Verminephrobacter eiseniae EF01-2: one gene and its partner. The protein of the gene in region 2 binds, or shares a complex with, the protein of the main gene of each other region. Links are inferred from orthologs where the notes say so. Each region holds a gene or a part of one and is shown on either strand. Other genes may lie near its edges.

The links. Proteins that work in one complex are often made in the same cells at the same time.
Region 1: the proteins of VEIS_RS12980 (region 2) and VEIS_RS17575 are in contact, whole or in part, in a crystal structure (PDB 1FMA), measured with the Escherichia coli proteins. The link is inferred for Verminephrobacter eiseniae EF01-2 from one-to-one orthologs.

The regions. Positions count from the first base shown.
Region 1 is NC_008786.1:4,008,878-4,016,344, reverse strand. What follows is about bases 2,051-4,944. They hold VEIS_RS17575 (molybdenum cofactor biosynthesis protein MoaE), read left to right. Parts: upstream 2,051-3,189; coding sequence 3,190-3,699; downstream 3,700-4,944. Other genes in these bases: VEIS_RS17570 (2-isopropylmalate synthase), read left to right, coding at 3,927-4,944; VEIS_RS17580 (lytic transglycosylase domain-containing protein), read left to right, coding at 2,392-3,132; VEIS_RS31220 (hypothetical protein), read right to left, coding at 2,167-2,298. In the rest of the region: VEIS_RS17585 (DUF349 domain-containing protein), read right to left, coding at 1-1,321; more of VEIS_RS17570, read left to right, coding at 4,945-5,465; VEIS_RS17565 (serine hydrolase), read left to right, coding at 5,587-6,705; VEIS_RS17560 (IclR family transcriptional regulator), read right to left, coding at 6,719-7,467. UniProt on the Escherichia coli protein: Converts molybdopterin precursor Z to molybdopterin. This requires the incorporation of two sulfur atoms into precursor Z to generate a dithiolene group. The sulfur is provided by MoaD.
Region 2 is NC_008786.1:3,008,942-3,014,621, reverse strand. Bases 2,639-5,638 are described here. They hold VEIS_RS12980 (MoaD/ThiS family protein), read right to left. Parts: upstream 4,265-5,638; coding sequence 4,013-4,264; downstream 2,639-4,012. Other genes in these bases: mobB (molybdopterin-guanine dinucleotide biosynthesis protein B), read right to left, coding at 5,547-5,638; VEIS_RS12975 (molybdopterin molybdotransferase MoeA), read right to left, coding at 4,264-5,550; VEIS_RS12985 (ABC transporter substrate-binding protein), read left to right, coding at 2,639-3,712. In the rest of the region: VEIS_RS13005 (ABC transporter substrate-binding protein), read left to right, coding at 1-330; VEIS_RS13000 (aromatic ring-hydroxylating dioxygenase subunit alpha), read left to right, coding at 362-1,687; VEIS_RS30545 (aromatic-ring-hydroxylating dioxygenase subunit beta), read left to right, coding at 1,684-2,043; VEIS_RS12990 (aromatic-ring-hydroxylating dioxygenase subunit beta), read left to right, coding at 2,040-2,504; more of VEIS_RS12985, read left to right, coding at 2,546-2,638; more of mobB, read right to left, coding at 5,639-5,680. UniProt on the Escherichia coli protein: Involved in sulfur transfer in the conversion of molybdopterin precursor Z to molybdopterin.

The DNA of each region.
Region 1 (7,467 bases), 1.0 Mb from region 2 along the record:
CGATCAGGGCCAGGCGCTGCGCCTTGTGCTCGGCGGCTTCGCTGCGGATATTGTCCAGCCAGAGCTCGACCACCTTGTGCGCGGCGTTGCAAGCCTCGTCGAACCGCTTCCACAGCGCGTGGTTCGGCGCGCCGCCTTGGTCGGCCTGTTTCCATTGGTCGCGCAGATGGCGCAGGGTTTCCTGCATCTTGCGTCCGCCCAGGGTCTGGCCTTCGGGGCGGGTGAGCAGCGCCTCGGCCTTGGCCACCAGGTCTTCGCGCACTTGGTCGGTGCTCCAGCGCTGCCAGCCTTCGAGTTCGCCGGCTGCCACCAGCGCGGCATGCACCTGCTGCTCCAGTTTGTCATCGATATGCTTGCCCTGCGCCTTGAGCACGGCGCGCAGCGCCGCTGCGGCGCCGGCGCTGGCCTTGCCATGGCCTTCGGCGGTTGCCTTTTCCAGCGTCGCCAGGGCTGCGCGCACCAGTTCGGTCGCTTGCGCCAGCACTTCGGGGTCGGGCTTGGGCCGGGCGGCGCGGGCGGGTTTGGCAGCGGCCTCGGCGAGCAAGCCGCGCGCGGCGCGCAACTCGTCGGCCCACACGGGCACTGGCGGCAGCGGCGCAGCGGCGTCTTCGGCGGCCGCAGCGGCCTGGGCCAGCGCCGGCTGGAACGCCTCCCACACCACCAGCAGTTGGCTGCGCGATGCCTCCAGCAGCGGCGGAAAGCGCAGGTCCACGCTGGCCCAACTGGCATCGCTGCTCAGTTGCAGGGCCTGCTCCTGCCAGTGGGCGACATCGGCGCGCAGCGCGTCGAGCGCGGCCAGCGCATCGCGCCAGGGCTTGGTGGACAGCACCTCGATGCGCTGGGCCAGCAGCACCGCCGCTTCGCGCTGCACCTGCACGCGGTGCTGCAGGTCTTCGATGACCTGCACCCGCTGCGCCACCTGTATCTTGAGCAGCGACAGCGGCTCGCGCGACAGCGGGGCGCCGGCCTTGGCGGCATCGCGCTGCCAGGCCATCGCATCGGCAATGTTGAGCTTGGGGGTCGCCAGCAGGGCCTGGGCCTTTTCCGCCCATTCGGCAGCGATGGCTTGCTGCCCCTTGGCGCGGCGGATTTCGTCCAGGCGCTCGCGCACTGCACGGGCGGCGCCCTTGTCACGCCGGCTCAGTTCCTTGAAGACTTCCTGCAATTGTTCCGGCGCGGGCTCGGTGAGCAGCCAGTCGCGAATGCGGGCGGCGCGCTCGCCGGAGGTGGCGGCGGAAAAGGCGCCACCGGTCAGCGCATCGAGTGGCTGCGGCTCGTGGGTTTTGGCCGGGGCCGGATTCACTTCAGGTGCTTCGGACATTTTGCTGCGGGGAAAAAATGAAAACATGGTATCCAGTGGATGGACGAGGGCGCCCCCGAACTCATTGCCTGAGGGCAAGCCATGGTGCCAGACCGGCTGACGCTGCGATCCCTGGTCAGGGCGACACCGGGGAGCGCCCATTATCTATAACCGCGTATGACCGCGATCGATGACCGCGCCCAACCATCGGCCCGAATGTCGGAGCAGGGCATCGAGCCTGCGAAAAACCGAAGAAAGCCCGGCGGGCAGTGCCTTGCGGCCTGTCCGCCGGGCTTGACGGCTGACACAACGGTCTTTGCCATCGATGGCCCTGCGCAAATGCGGCTGCGCAGGGCAGGGAGGCAAGGGATTGCCTCCAGGGGGGTGCCATGCAAGCGTCATCTACAACCCTTGGCATTGCCTGCCTTCGGCGGGAGATTCGGCTTCGTCCGGCGCGGCCTGCAATCTTGCAGGCCAAGCGCACCTTAGCAAAGTCGCCGTGACAACTCAAACCGGATTTCCAATGGGCGCCAGACGGCCGATTGACCGATTGGATTGGACCGGGGCCGGTCACGCCGGCGCCGCCCACTACGGGCATGCCGGGGTCTTGCAAAACCACCCTAGACCGTGGTTTTTCGGTATTTTTCATGACTTAAATATCTCAACGTCAACTTCGTTATTGTTGACTAAGCATTAAGAGGGCTTTTAGAATCCGCCGAACTCTCCAACGGGCCTGAACTAGTGTCGCGTCACCGATCAGATGTCGTAGGCTGCGCGCAGCCATCGGAGCGCAGCGCAAGGCGCATCGCGCAGCCCATACCGAGCTGTATTGGCAAGCGATGCAACGCCGCGATGCGCTTCGATGGTCAGCGCAGACCGACAGATGATCGGTGACGCGACACTAGGTAAAAACCCCAGGTCGGCTTGAGTCCCACCAGGGCAACCCGGCGCTCCAACGGCGCGCCGCCCGATTTCGATGGCGAACTGCCGGCCTCCAAGCGAGCTGCCGGGAAGGCGCCGCCCCGAACGGCGACGGCGCTTTTCCGTTGCGCTTGACAAAATAAGGAGGATCCATGACCGCTTCAGGAAAGATGATCTCCGGCATGATCGCCGCTTGTATGGCCGCCGCCCGGCACAGCCTGGACTTTGTCGGCCTGGCCGTGGCCTTTGTCGTCATGGCCTTGGTGGCCCGCCCGGACCTGCGCGAAGCGGGCGAGGCGCAGTTGATGAACTGGCTGCAAGCCCGCCAAATGCCCTCTGGCCCGCTCGACGCAGCAAAAGCCGGCGCGCGCGCCAAGGCGGGCAAGCCCGAAGACCTGCCCAGGGATCAGGCCGCCGTGACCTTCTGGCTCAGCAAGAAGTACCGCGTGGCCCCCGAGCCGCTGAGCGTGTTGGTGGCCCGGGCCTATGACGCCGGCACGCAATCGGGCATCGACCCGACGCTGATCCTGGCCGTCATGGGCATCGAATCGGGCTTCAATCCGTTTGCCCAAAGCGCCGTCGGCGCCCAGGGCCTGATGCAAGTGATGACCCGGGTGCACACCGACAAGTACCAGAACTTCGGCGGCCAGTTGGCGGCCTTCGACCCGGTGAGCAACCTGCGCGTGGGGGTCGAGATCTTGCAGGAATGCATTGCGCGCGCCGGTTCCATCGAGGGCGGCCTGCGCCATTACGTGGGCAGCGCCAACATGGTCGACGATGGCGGCTACGCCGCACGGGTCATGGCCGAGCATGCGCGTCTGCGCCAGGTGGCCAGCGCGCGGGCGCTGCCCATCTCCGGATGGGGGCAGTCAGGTGCTTGCAGCGCCTGCGCACCCCGGCCGCCGGCTTGAGCGCCCGGGGCCAGGCATCGTTGCCGCGCAGCACGGGACACAGACAGCGGTCTTGCCATGGGCCTGCCCCGCGTCGTCATCCAGACCCAGGACTTTGACCTGTCCAGCGAAATCGCTGCCTTGCGCCGCGACAACAGGGGCGTGGGCGCCGTCTGCAGCTTTGTCGGCGTGGTGCGCGACAGGAATCCGCCTTCCCGGGGCGGCCTGCCGGTCGAGGACGCGGGCGATGCCGTGCTGTCGATCGAGTTGGAGCATTATCCCGGCATGACTGAAAAATCCATCGAGGCGATGGTCGATGAGGCGGTGCGGCGCTTCGACATCGTTGGCGCGCGCGTCATCCACCGCGTCGGGCGGCTGCAACCGCTCGAGCAGATCGTGCTGGTGGCCGTGGCCAGTGCCCACCGGGGGCAGGGCTTTCAGGCCTGCGAGTTTCTGATCGACTACCTCAAGACCCAGGCGCCTTTCTGGAAAAAGGAACACACTCCCCAGGGCGTGCGCTGGGTGGACGCCCGGGTCAGCGACGACGCGGCGTTGGCGCGCTGGGGCATCATGGCCGGCAATGCCTGAGGACAGGGGACGCCGTTCGATGGTTGCGGCAAGCGCGGTCTGTGCTACATTGCGCGTCATGAACGAGTTGGCACTGGCCCTATTGCTATCCCCTTACGGGCGGAGACGGTAGGCGCACGCGCACACTTTTCCAAAAGGCCCGTATGCACCCGCAACGGGCCTTTTGTTTTTTCGGCGCCAGAGTTTTTATGTTGCGGGCCAACCCAGGTAGTACCAGGAGAGACGTCATGGCTGACAAATTGATCATTTTCGACACCACCTTGCGCGACGGCGAGCAGTCCCCCGGGGCCTCGATGACCAAGGACGAAAAACTGCGCATTGCGCGCCAACTCGAGCGGCTGAAGGTGGATGTGATCGAGGCCGGCTTTGCCGCCAGTTCCAACGGCGATTTCGACGCGGTTCGGGCGATCGCCAGCACCATCCGGGAGGCCACCATCTGCTCGCTGGCCCGCGCCAATGACCGTGATATCGCCCGTGCTGCGCAGGCGCTCGAAGGGGCGGCCAATGCGCGCATCCATATCTTCATTGCCACCTCGGCGCTGCACATGGAAAAGAAGCTGCGCATGACGCCCGGGCAGGTGCTCGAGCAGTCGCTGCAATCGGTCCGTTTCGCCCGCAATCTCGTGGCCGACATCGAGTTCAGCCCCGAGGACGGCTACCGCAGCGACCCGGATTTCCTGTGCCGCGTGATCGAGGCCGCGATCGCCGAGGGCGCCACGACGATCAATGTGCCCGACACCGTCGGCTACGCCATTCCCGAGTTGTATGGCAACTTCATCAAGATGCTGCGTGAACGGGTGCCGAACAGTGACAAGGCGATCTGGTCCGTGCATTGCCACAACGACCTGGGCATGGCGGTGGCAAACTCGCTGGCCGGCGTGAAGATGGGCGGCGCGCGCCAGGTCGAGTGCACGATCAACGGCCTGGGCGAGCGCGCCGGCAATTGCTCGCTGGAAGAGGTGGTGATGGCCGTCAAGACGCGGCGCGACTACTTTGGCCTGGACCTTGGCATCGCCACGCAGCATATCCTGGCGGCCAGCCGCATGGTCAGTCAGACCACGGGTTTTGCCGTGCAACTGAACAAGGCGATCGTGGGTGCGAATGCGTTCGCGCATGCCAGCGGAATTCACCAGGACGGCGTGCTCAAGGCCCGCGACACCTACGAAATCATGCGCGCGCAGGATGTGGGCTGGAGCGCGAACAAGATGGTGCTGGGCAAGCTCAGCGGCCGCAGCGCCTTCAAGCAGCGCCTGCAGGAGCTCGGTGTGAGCCTGGACAGCGAGGCCGAAATCAACCTGGCGTTCGCGCGCTTCAAGGAACTGGCCGACCGCAAGAGCGAGATTTTCGACGAAGACATTCTGGCGCTGGTCAGCGACGAGAGCGTCAGCGGCGACAACGAGCAGTACGGCTTTGTCTCGCTGTTCCAGCAAAGCGAGACCGGCAAGCAGCCGCACGCGCGCATCGTGTTCACGGTCAACGGACAAAATGTGCACGCCGAGGCCCAGGGCAATGGGCCGGTCGATGCCTCGCTCAAAGCCATCGAGGCGCATGTCCACAGTGGCGCCGAGATGGTGCTGTATTCGGTCAACGCCATCAGCGGCTCGACCGAGAGCCAGGGGGAGGTGACCGTGCGCCTGCAAAACAGCGGCCGTATCGTCAATGGGGTGGGAGCCGACCCGGACATCGTGGTCGCTTCGGCGAAAGCCTATTTCAGTGCGCTGAACAAGTTACAAAATAAAGCCGATCGGGTGGCGGCGCAGGGTTGAATGATCTATCTATAATTTCATGCACTTTCTTGGAAGGTCGCGCAAGATGTTGATCTTGCGCGATTTTTTTGCGGATTTCATGAACAGACCCGGCAGCGATTGCCGTTGGGGAACCACTTTGATGCGCCTTCGCCCCGTCCACCGCCACGCAGTGAACCGTTTTTTTCGCCCGATGGGCCGGGCGCTGACGAGCGTGGCCCTGGTTGCGGCCTTGATCGCGGCCCTGCTGGCGCCCGCTGCACAGGCCGGCGGGTCCCAAAAGACCCTGAGCAAAAAGCAGTCACAGAGCGCAACCGGCAGCAAGGGCAACAGGGGCAGCACCAAGGCCACGGCAACGCGCAAAGCGGCCGCGCATGCCAGGGTGGCGCGCGCCAGCGCCAAAACCGCCAGGATGCCGGCCCGGGGGGTGGCCTTCGTGCCCGCCCGGCCGTCGTTCGGGCAAATCGCGGGCCTGCACGAGGTCAGTGATCCGCTGGCCCTCCGGTCCAGTGTGGCGCTGGTGGTAGACCAGGACACGAACGAAGTGCTGCTCAGCAAGAACGACCACGCCGTGCTGCCCATTGCGTCGCTGACCAAGCTGATGACGGGCCTGCTGATCTCCCAGGCCAAGCTGCCGATGGATGAGCTTTTGACGATCACCCAGGACGATGTGGACATGGAAAAAGGCAGCCGCTCGCGCCTGACGGTAGGAACCACCCTGACGCGCGGCGCGATGCTGCACCTGGCGCTGATGGCCAGCGAAAACCGGGCGGCGCATGCGCTGGGCCGCACCTACCCCGGGGGGCTCGCGGCTTTCGTCGCGCAGATGAACGCCCAGGCACGCAGGCTGGGCATGACCGACACGCACTATGCCGAGCCTACGGGCTTGTCCAGCCGCAACCAATCGAGTGCCCGCGACCTGGCCACGCTGGTGAATGTGACCCATGCCGACCCGCTGCTGCGCGAGCTTTCCACCTCGCCGGACTATGAAGTCGAGGTAGGGCGCAAGACCCTGCAATACAACAACACCAACCGGCTGGTGAAGAACCCGACCTGGGATATCGGGCTACAAAAGACCGGCTACATCTCCGAGGCCGGGCGTTGCCTGGTGATGCAGGCACAGGTTGCCGGGCGCAAACTGATCATGGTGTTCCTGGATTCGGCCGGCAAGTTCAGCCGGATCGCAGATGCCGAGCGGGTGCGCCACTGGATCGAATCCATGCCGTCATTGACGGCGCCTGCGCGCAATTCCAGCGGATGAAGTGCCGCCGGGCTCATTCCGCGCGCACATCGGTGCGCCGGCCGGCTGCCGTTTCGCTGCGGGCCTGGGCGCCGGGCGTGTAGCCCAAGGCCAGTGATATTGCGCTGGCCGTGGCCTGCAGTTTGGGCAACCAGCTTTCATCGAGTCGGTCAGCGGGCGCGGATATCGACAGGCCGGCAATCAGCTTGCCCTGGTCGTCATGCACCCCTGCGGCCATGCAGCGCACACCCAGTTCCAGTTCCTCGTTGTCGCGTGCGATGCCGGACTGCCGCGCTTTTGCCAGTTCCCGCTCCAGCGCCGGCAACTGGGTAATGCTGTTGCGCGTGTGGCCGGCAAGCCCGGTGCGCATGGCATAGGCGCGCACCCGCTGCGGGTCGTCGAGCGCGAGAAACAGCTTGCCGGTGGAGGTCAGGTGCAGCGGCGCCCGCCCTCCGATGGCGCGCACCACCTGCATGCCGGAGCGCTCGCTGTAGGCGCGCTCGACATACACGATTTCGTCGCCCTGGCGCAGGCTCAGATTGACCGGCTGCTGGATCGATCGATGCAGGTTGCGCATGGGGATCAGTGCGGCATCGCGCACGCTCAGCCGGGCCTTGACCAGATTGCCCAACTCCAGCAAGCGCATGCCCAGGCGATAGCTGCCGGACTCCGGGTGGTCCACGAAGCGGCCCAGCGCCAAGTCGTTCAGGATGCGGTGTGCGGTCGACGGATGCAGGCCGGTCTTGGCGCTGATCTCCTTCAGCGAGATGGCCTCCTCGCGCG
Region 2 (5,680 bases):
CCTGACACCCACCCGATGAAGAAGGTCGCGCTGGAGTTTCGCGCCGCCTACCAAAAGTCCGAAGGCGCTGCGCCCACCGACACCTTCTGGGCCTACAGCTTCGATGCCTGGACGATCTACCTCGATGCCGCGCAGCGCGCGCTCGCCAGCAAGGCCGAGCCTGGCACGGCGCAGTTCCGGCTGGCGCTGCGCGATGCCATCGTGGGCACCAGGGAGTTGGTCGGCGCGCACAGCGTCTACAACTTCAAGCCGACCGACCGCTATGGCTCGGACGAGCGCTCGCGCGTCGTCGTCCAGCTCGACAAAGGCCAATGGAAACTGGTGCCGTAGCCCCACCGCCCAAGCCACCGGGCACAGCGCCATGACCGTCTATCGCGACCGTCCCGATCGCGTCGCAGCGCTGGTGCAGGGCGACCGGGTGCACCGCGACCTGTACCTGAGCGAGGAGCTTTTCGCGCTCGAACGACAGCACCTGTTCGCCAACACCTGGCTCTTCCTGGGCCACGCGAGCCAGGTGCCCGAGCCTGGCGACTTTGTCGCGCAAGACATCGCCGGGCGGCCGCTGCTGATGGTGCGCCAGCCCGACGGCGCAGTGCGCGCGCTGTACAACCGCTGCGCCCACAAAGGCGCGCAGTTGCTCACGGACGAGAGCGGAAACACCGGCCGCTTCTTGCGCTGCCCCTACCACGCATGGACCTACCAGCTCGACGGCGCGCCGCTCGGGCTGCCGCTGAAAAACGGCTACGAAGGCACGCAGCTCAAAGCCTGCGCATCGGGGCAGGGGCTGTCGGTGGTCAAGCATCTGAAGCTGTACCGCGACTTCGTCTTCGTGCGGCTGTCCGATACCGGCCCCTCGTTCGAGGACTACTTCGGCCCGGTGCTGGGCGCCATCGACGACATGGTCGAGCGCTCACCCGAAGGCCGGCTCAGCGTCGGCGGCGGCGTGCTGCGCAACATCATCCACTGCAACTGGAAGATCTACCTGGAGAACATCAACGACACGGTGCACCCGATGTCGACGCACGAGTCGGCCATCCATGCGGCCCGGGCGCTGCGGGACAGCCACGACCCCGGCGCCCCCAAGCCGATGGCGCTGGAGCAGATATTGCCGTTCGGCTCGGGCCACGAATTCTTCGACGCCATGGGCGCGCGCGTGTTCGCCAACGGCCACAGCGAGTTGGGCGTGAACTTCAGCATCCACTCCAACTACGCGCCGTTGCCCGAATACGAAGCCGCGCTGCGCACCGCGCACGGCCCGGCGCGCGCCGCCGAGATATTGCAACGCGCGCCGCAAAACGCGGTCTTCTATCCGAGCCTGTCCGTCAAAGGCTCGCCGCAGGCCATCCGCGTGATCCGGCCGCTGGCGGCCAACCGCACGCTGATCGAGGCCTGGAGCCTGCGCGCGGCTGGCGCGCCGGCGCTGCTGTTCGAGCGCGCGATGAGCTACAACCGCCTCGTGTTCTCGCCGATGTCGGTGCTCGCGCACGACGATGTGCACCTGTTCGAGAGCATCCAGCAGGGCCTGCGCGCCGACGGCAACGAGTGGGTCAGCCTGCACCGCAACCACGACGCCGCCGAGACGCAGCAGGCCAGCGTGACCACCAACGGCACGAACGAACTGCTGATGCGCAACCAGTTCCGCGCCTGGGCCCAGTCGATGGTGGCAGGCATGGAGGCCGGGCCATGAACGATCCGCGCGATTTCGTCGCCCACGAGGCGGCGCTGCTCGACAAGCGCCGGTTCGACGAATGGCTCGCCCTGTTCACCGCCGACGGCCACTACTGGGTGCCGCTGCTCGGCGCGGCGCAGGCCGACCCGTATTCGCACAACTCGCTGGCCTATGAAGACCGGCTGCTGCTGCAATTGCTCCAGCAGGGCCTGCGCGCCGACGGCAACGAGTGGGTCAGCCTGCACCGCAACCACGACGCCACCGAGACGCAGCAGGCCAGCGTGACCACCAACGGCACGAACGAACTGCTGATGCGCAACCAGTTCCGCGCCTGGGCCCAGTCGATGGTGGCAGGCATGGCGGCCGGGCCATGAACGATCCGCGCGATTTCGTCGCCCACGAGGCGGCGCTGCTCGACGAGCGCCGGTTCGACGAATGGCTCGCCCTGTTCACCGCCGACGGCCACTACTGGGTGCCGCTGCTCGGCGCGGCGCAGGCCGACCCGTATTCGCACAACTCGCTGGCCTATGAAGACCGGCTGCTGCTGCAATTGCGCGTGCAGCGCCTGCAGAACCCGCGCGCGCATTCGCAGCACCCGGCCAGCCACAGCCAGCACGTGCTGTCTGCGGCGCGCATCGAACGCGAAGCAGACGGCCAGGCATGGCTGCGCACGCCGTTCCTCTACGTCGAGGCGCGCGGCCAGGAGCAGACCCTGCTGAGCGGCACGGCGCGCCACCACCTGGTGCGCACGCCCGCCGGTTGGTCGATCCGCGCCAAGCGCATCGATCTGCTCGGCGCCGGGCGCGCATTGCCGGCGATCCAGTTGTTCATTTGAACCACCTGCCCACCACCCCACCACCCCACCGGAGCCACGACATGAAGCAGCGCCTGATGCAGACCTGGACACGCGGCGCACTCGCTGCGGCGCTGGCCGCCTGGTGCGTTGCGAGCGCGCAGGCGGGCGACCTGAAGGTCGGTCTGAGCGTGTCGCTGTCGGGGCCGAACTCCTCGGTCGGCGTGCCCTACGCCAAGGGCATGCAGGCCGCGCTGGCCTACCAACCCGCGGTGGATGGCCGCAAGGTCCAGCTCATCGTGCTGGACGACGGCTCGGACCCGAGCAGCGCCGGGCGCAACGCGCGCAAACTGATCGAGGAAGAAAAGGTCGACTTGCTGATGGGCACCTCCGGTGTGCCGGCGGCCATCGCCATGGCGCAGGTGGGCAAGGAGGCGAAGACGCCCATGATCGGCCTGACGCCCATCTTGCTCGACCCGAACGAGAACCCGTGGGTGGTCACCGTGGCGCAGCCGGTGCAGTTGATGATCGACGCGGTCGTCGAACGCATGAAGCGCAACAAGGTGCGGACGGTGGGCTACATCGGCTTTTCCGACGCCTGGGGCGACCTGGTGTACGACACGCTGATGAAGGCGGCGTCCGGCGCCGGCATCGAGGTGGTGGGCAACGAGCGCTATGCGCGCGCCGACCCGTCGGTGACCGGACAGGTGCTCAAGCTCGTCGCGCTGCGGCCCGACGCGGTCATGACCGGCGGCTCCGGCACGCCGGGCGCGCTGCCGTTCCTGGCGCTGCAAGAGCGCGGCTTCAAAGGGGGTGTGTACGGCCAGCACGGCCTGATCAACCCCGACTTCGTGCGCGTGGTCGGCACAGCCGGCCAGAACGCGCTGATGCCGACCGGCCCGGTGATCGTGGCCGAGCAGTTGCCGCCCGACCACCCGACCAGGAAGATCGCGGCCAGCTTCCGCGCGGCATTCCGGAAGGTGCACCAGGCGCCGACGAGCGATGCCTTCTCGGCCTACTCGTTCGACGCCTGGCTGGTGTTCGCCGACGCCGCATCGCGCGCAATGAAAAAGGCGCAACCGGGCACGCCCGAGTTCCGCGTGGCGCTGCGCGACGCCATCGTCAGCACGAAGGAAGTGGTGGGCACACACGGCGTCTACAACTTCAAGCCCGGCAGCCTCTACGGCGTGGACGAACGCGCCCGCGTGATCGTCAGGCTCGACAACAGCCAATGGAAGCTCGCTCCTTGAAGCGCTGGCTGAATCCGCCCGCGACGGACGCATCCGCCGCGTGACGGGTTTTTTTGGCCCGCCGGTGCCCCGACAGGCGTCTTGATCGAGGAGTAAAGACCGTGCCACCCCGCAGTGCGTTGGACCACGTCCACCGCGCCGGCGGTGGCCGGCTGCGTCGCCCGTATCGTGGCGGCGCAGCGCTGGTACGCCTGGCCCGGCAACTTTCTGCAGAGGCGGCCTCCGCGCCTGTGGCGCCCCCTTTGCGTGCCCGCGCCCAGTCCGCGCCCGCCTGCACCCGACTGCGCCCGCCCGCGCCCATCACCCGCCGGTCACGGGTGGAAAGAACGCGACCTCGGCCCCGTCGATCAGGGGGGCTGTTTCCTCGCTCAGACACTGGTTCAGCGCCATGCGCACGGCCCGGTGGCGGGCCAGGCTGGCGGCCGGGGCGCCGCCACGGGCGATCAGCTCGTCGCGCAGCGCGCCCAGCGTGGCCGCCGTCGTCTCTACGGACTCGCTGCCCTGGCCCATGGCCTCGCGGATGGCGGCGAAGTAACGCAGCGTGACCTTCATCACAGCAGTTGCGAAAACGCAATGAACTGCACGCTGTCGCCCGGTGCAATGGTCTGGCCGGCCGGGTTGTCGACCACGCCGTCGCCCCAGGCGGCGGAACTGAGCACGCCGGAGCTTTGGTTGCCAAACAGTTCCAACCCGCCCATCGGGTGCTGGCGCACGCGCAGGAATTCGCGGCGCTGATCGGCCTTGGGCCAGGCGAAACGGGCGCTGGCGGCGATGGGTTTCGGGGCCACGTCGGTCATGCCCTGCAAGCGCAGCACAAAGGGCCGCACCAGCAACGCAAAGGTCAGAAAGCTCGACACCGGGTTGCCGGGCAGCCCGATGAAGTGCGCCGGCCCGACCCGGCCGTAGGCGAAGGGTTTGCCGGGCTTGATCGCGATCTGCCACAGGTCCAGCCGCCCCAGCGCCTGAACGGCGGGTTTGACATGGTCTTCTTCGCCCACCGAGACGCCGCCACTGGTCAGGATCAGGTCATGCGCAGCGCTGGCGGCCTGCAGGGCTTGTTCGGTGGCCTCGCGCTGGTCGGGGACGATGCCCAGGTCGCTCACCTCGCATGCCAGGCGCAGCAGCATCGCGCGCAGGAAGAATCGGTTGCTGTTGTAGATGGCGCCGGGGCGCATCTGCCCGGGCGGCACGGTGCCGGGCATGACCAGTTCGTCGCCGGTGGAAAACAGCGCCACCCGTGGGCGGCGCGCCACTTGCAGCCGGTCCAGGCCGATGCTGGCGGCCAGGCCCAGCGTAGCCGGCGTCAGGCGCGTGCCGGCCGTCAGCACCACGGCGCCACGGCGAATGTCTTCGCCCGCATGGCGCAGCCATTGGCCGGGCTGGGGCCGGGCGTTGATCTGCACCTGGCCCAGGCCGTGATCGGGCGATGTCTGGCCGCTGCCGGAGGGCATCTGAGCGCTGCCGGATGGCGTCTGGCGCTCGACGGCCAGGGCCTGACAGTCTTCCTGCAACACGATGGCGTCGGCTCCCGCAGGCATCGGGGCGCCGGTGAAGATGCGCGCGGCGCTGCCTGGTGGCAGCGCTGCGCAGGCGCTGCCTGCGGTGATGCGCTGCGCTACCGGCAAGACGCTGCCCGGTGCCGTTACATCGGCGCAGCGCACGGCGTAGCCGTCCATCGCGCTATTGTCCTGCGCCGGCACTTGCAGCGCCGAGATGCAGTCTTGCGCCAGCACGCGGCCATCGGCGTCGAGCGTGCTCACCTGGTCGGTGGCCGGCAGGGGCCGGGCCTGGGCCAGTAGCTCGGCCAGTGCTTCGTCCAGGGGTTTCAGGGGTTTCATTGCGGGGCGCATCGCAGCCTTCCTCCATGCAGTGGCCGCTCGTACCCGAAGCGCTGTCCTTGCCGGATCAGCCAGCCGGCGACCTGGTCCGGGGCGTCGAGGTCGAGCACGGGCAGCGTCGTCGGCACGG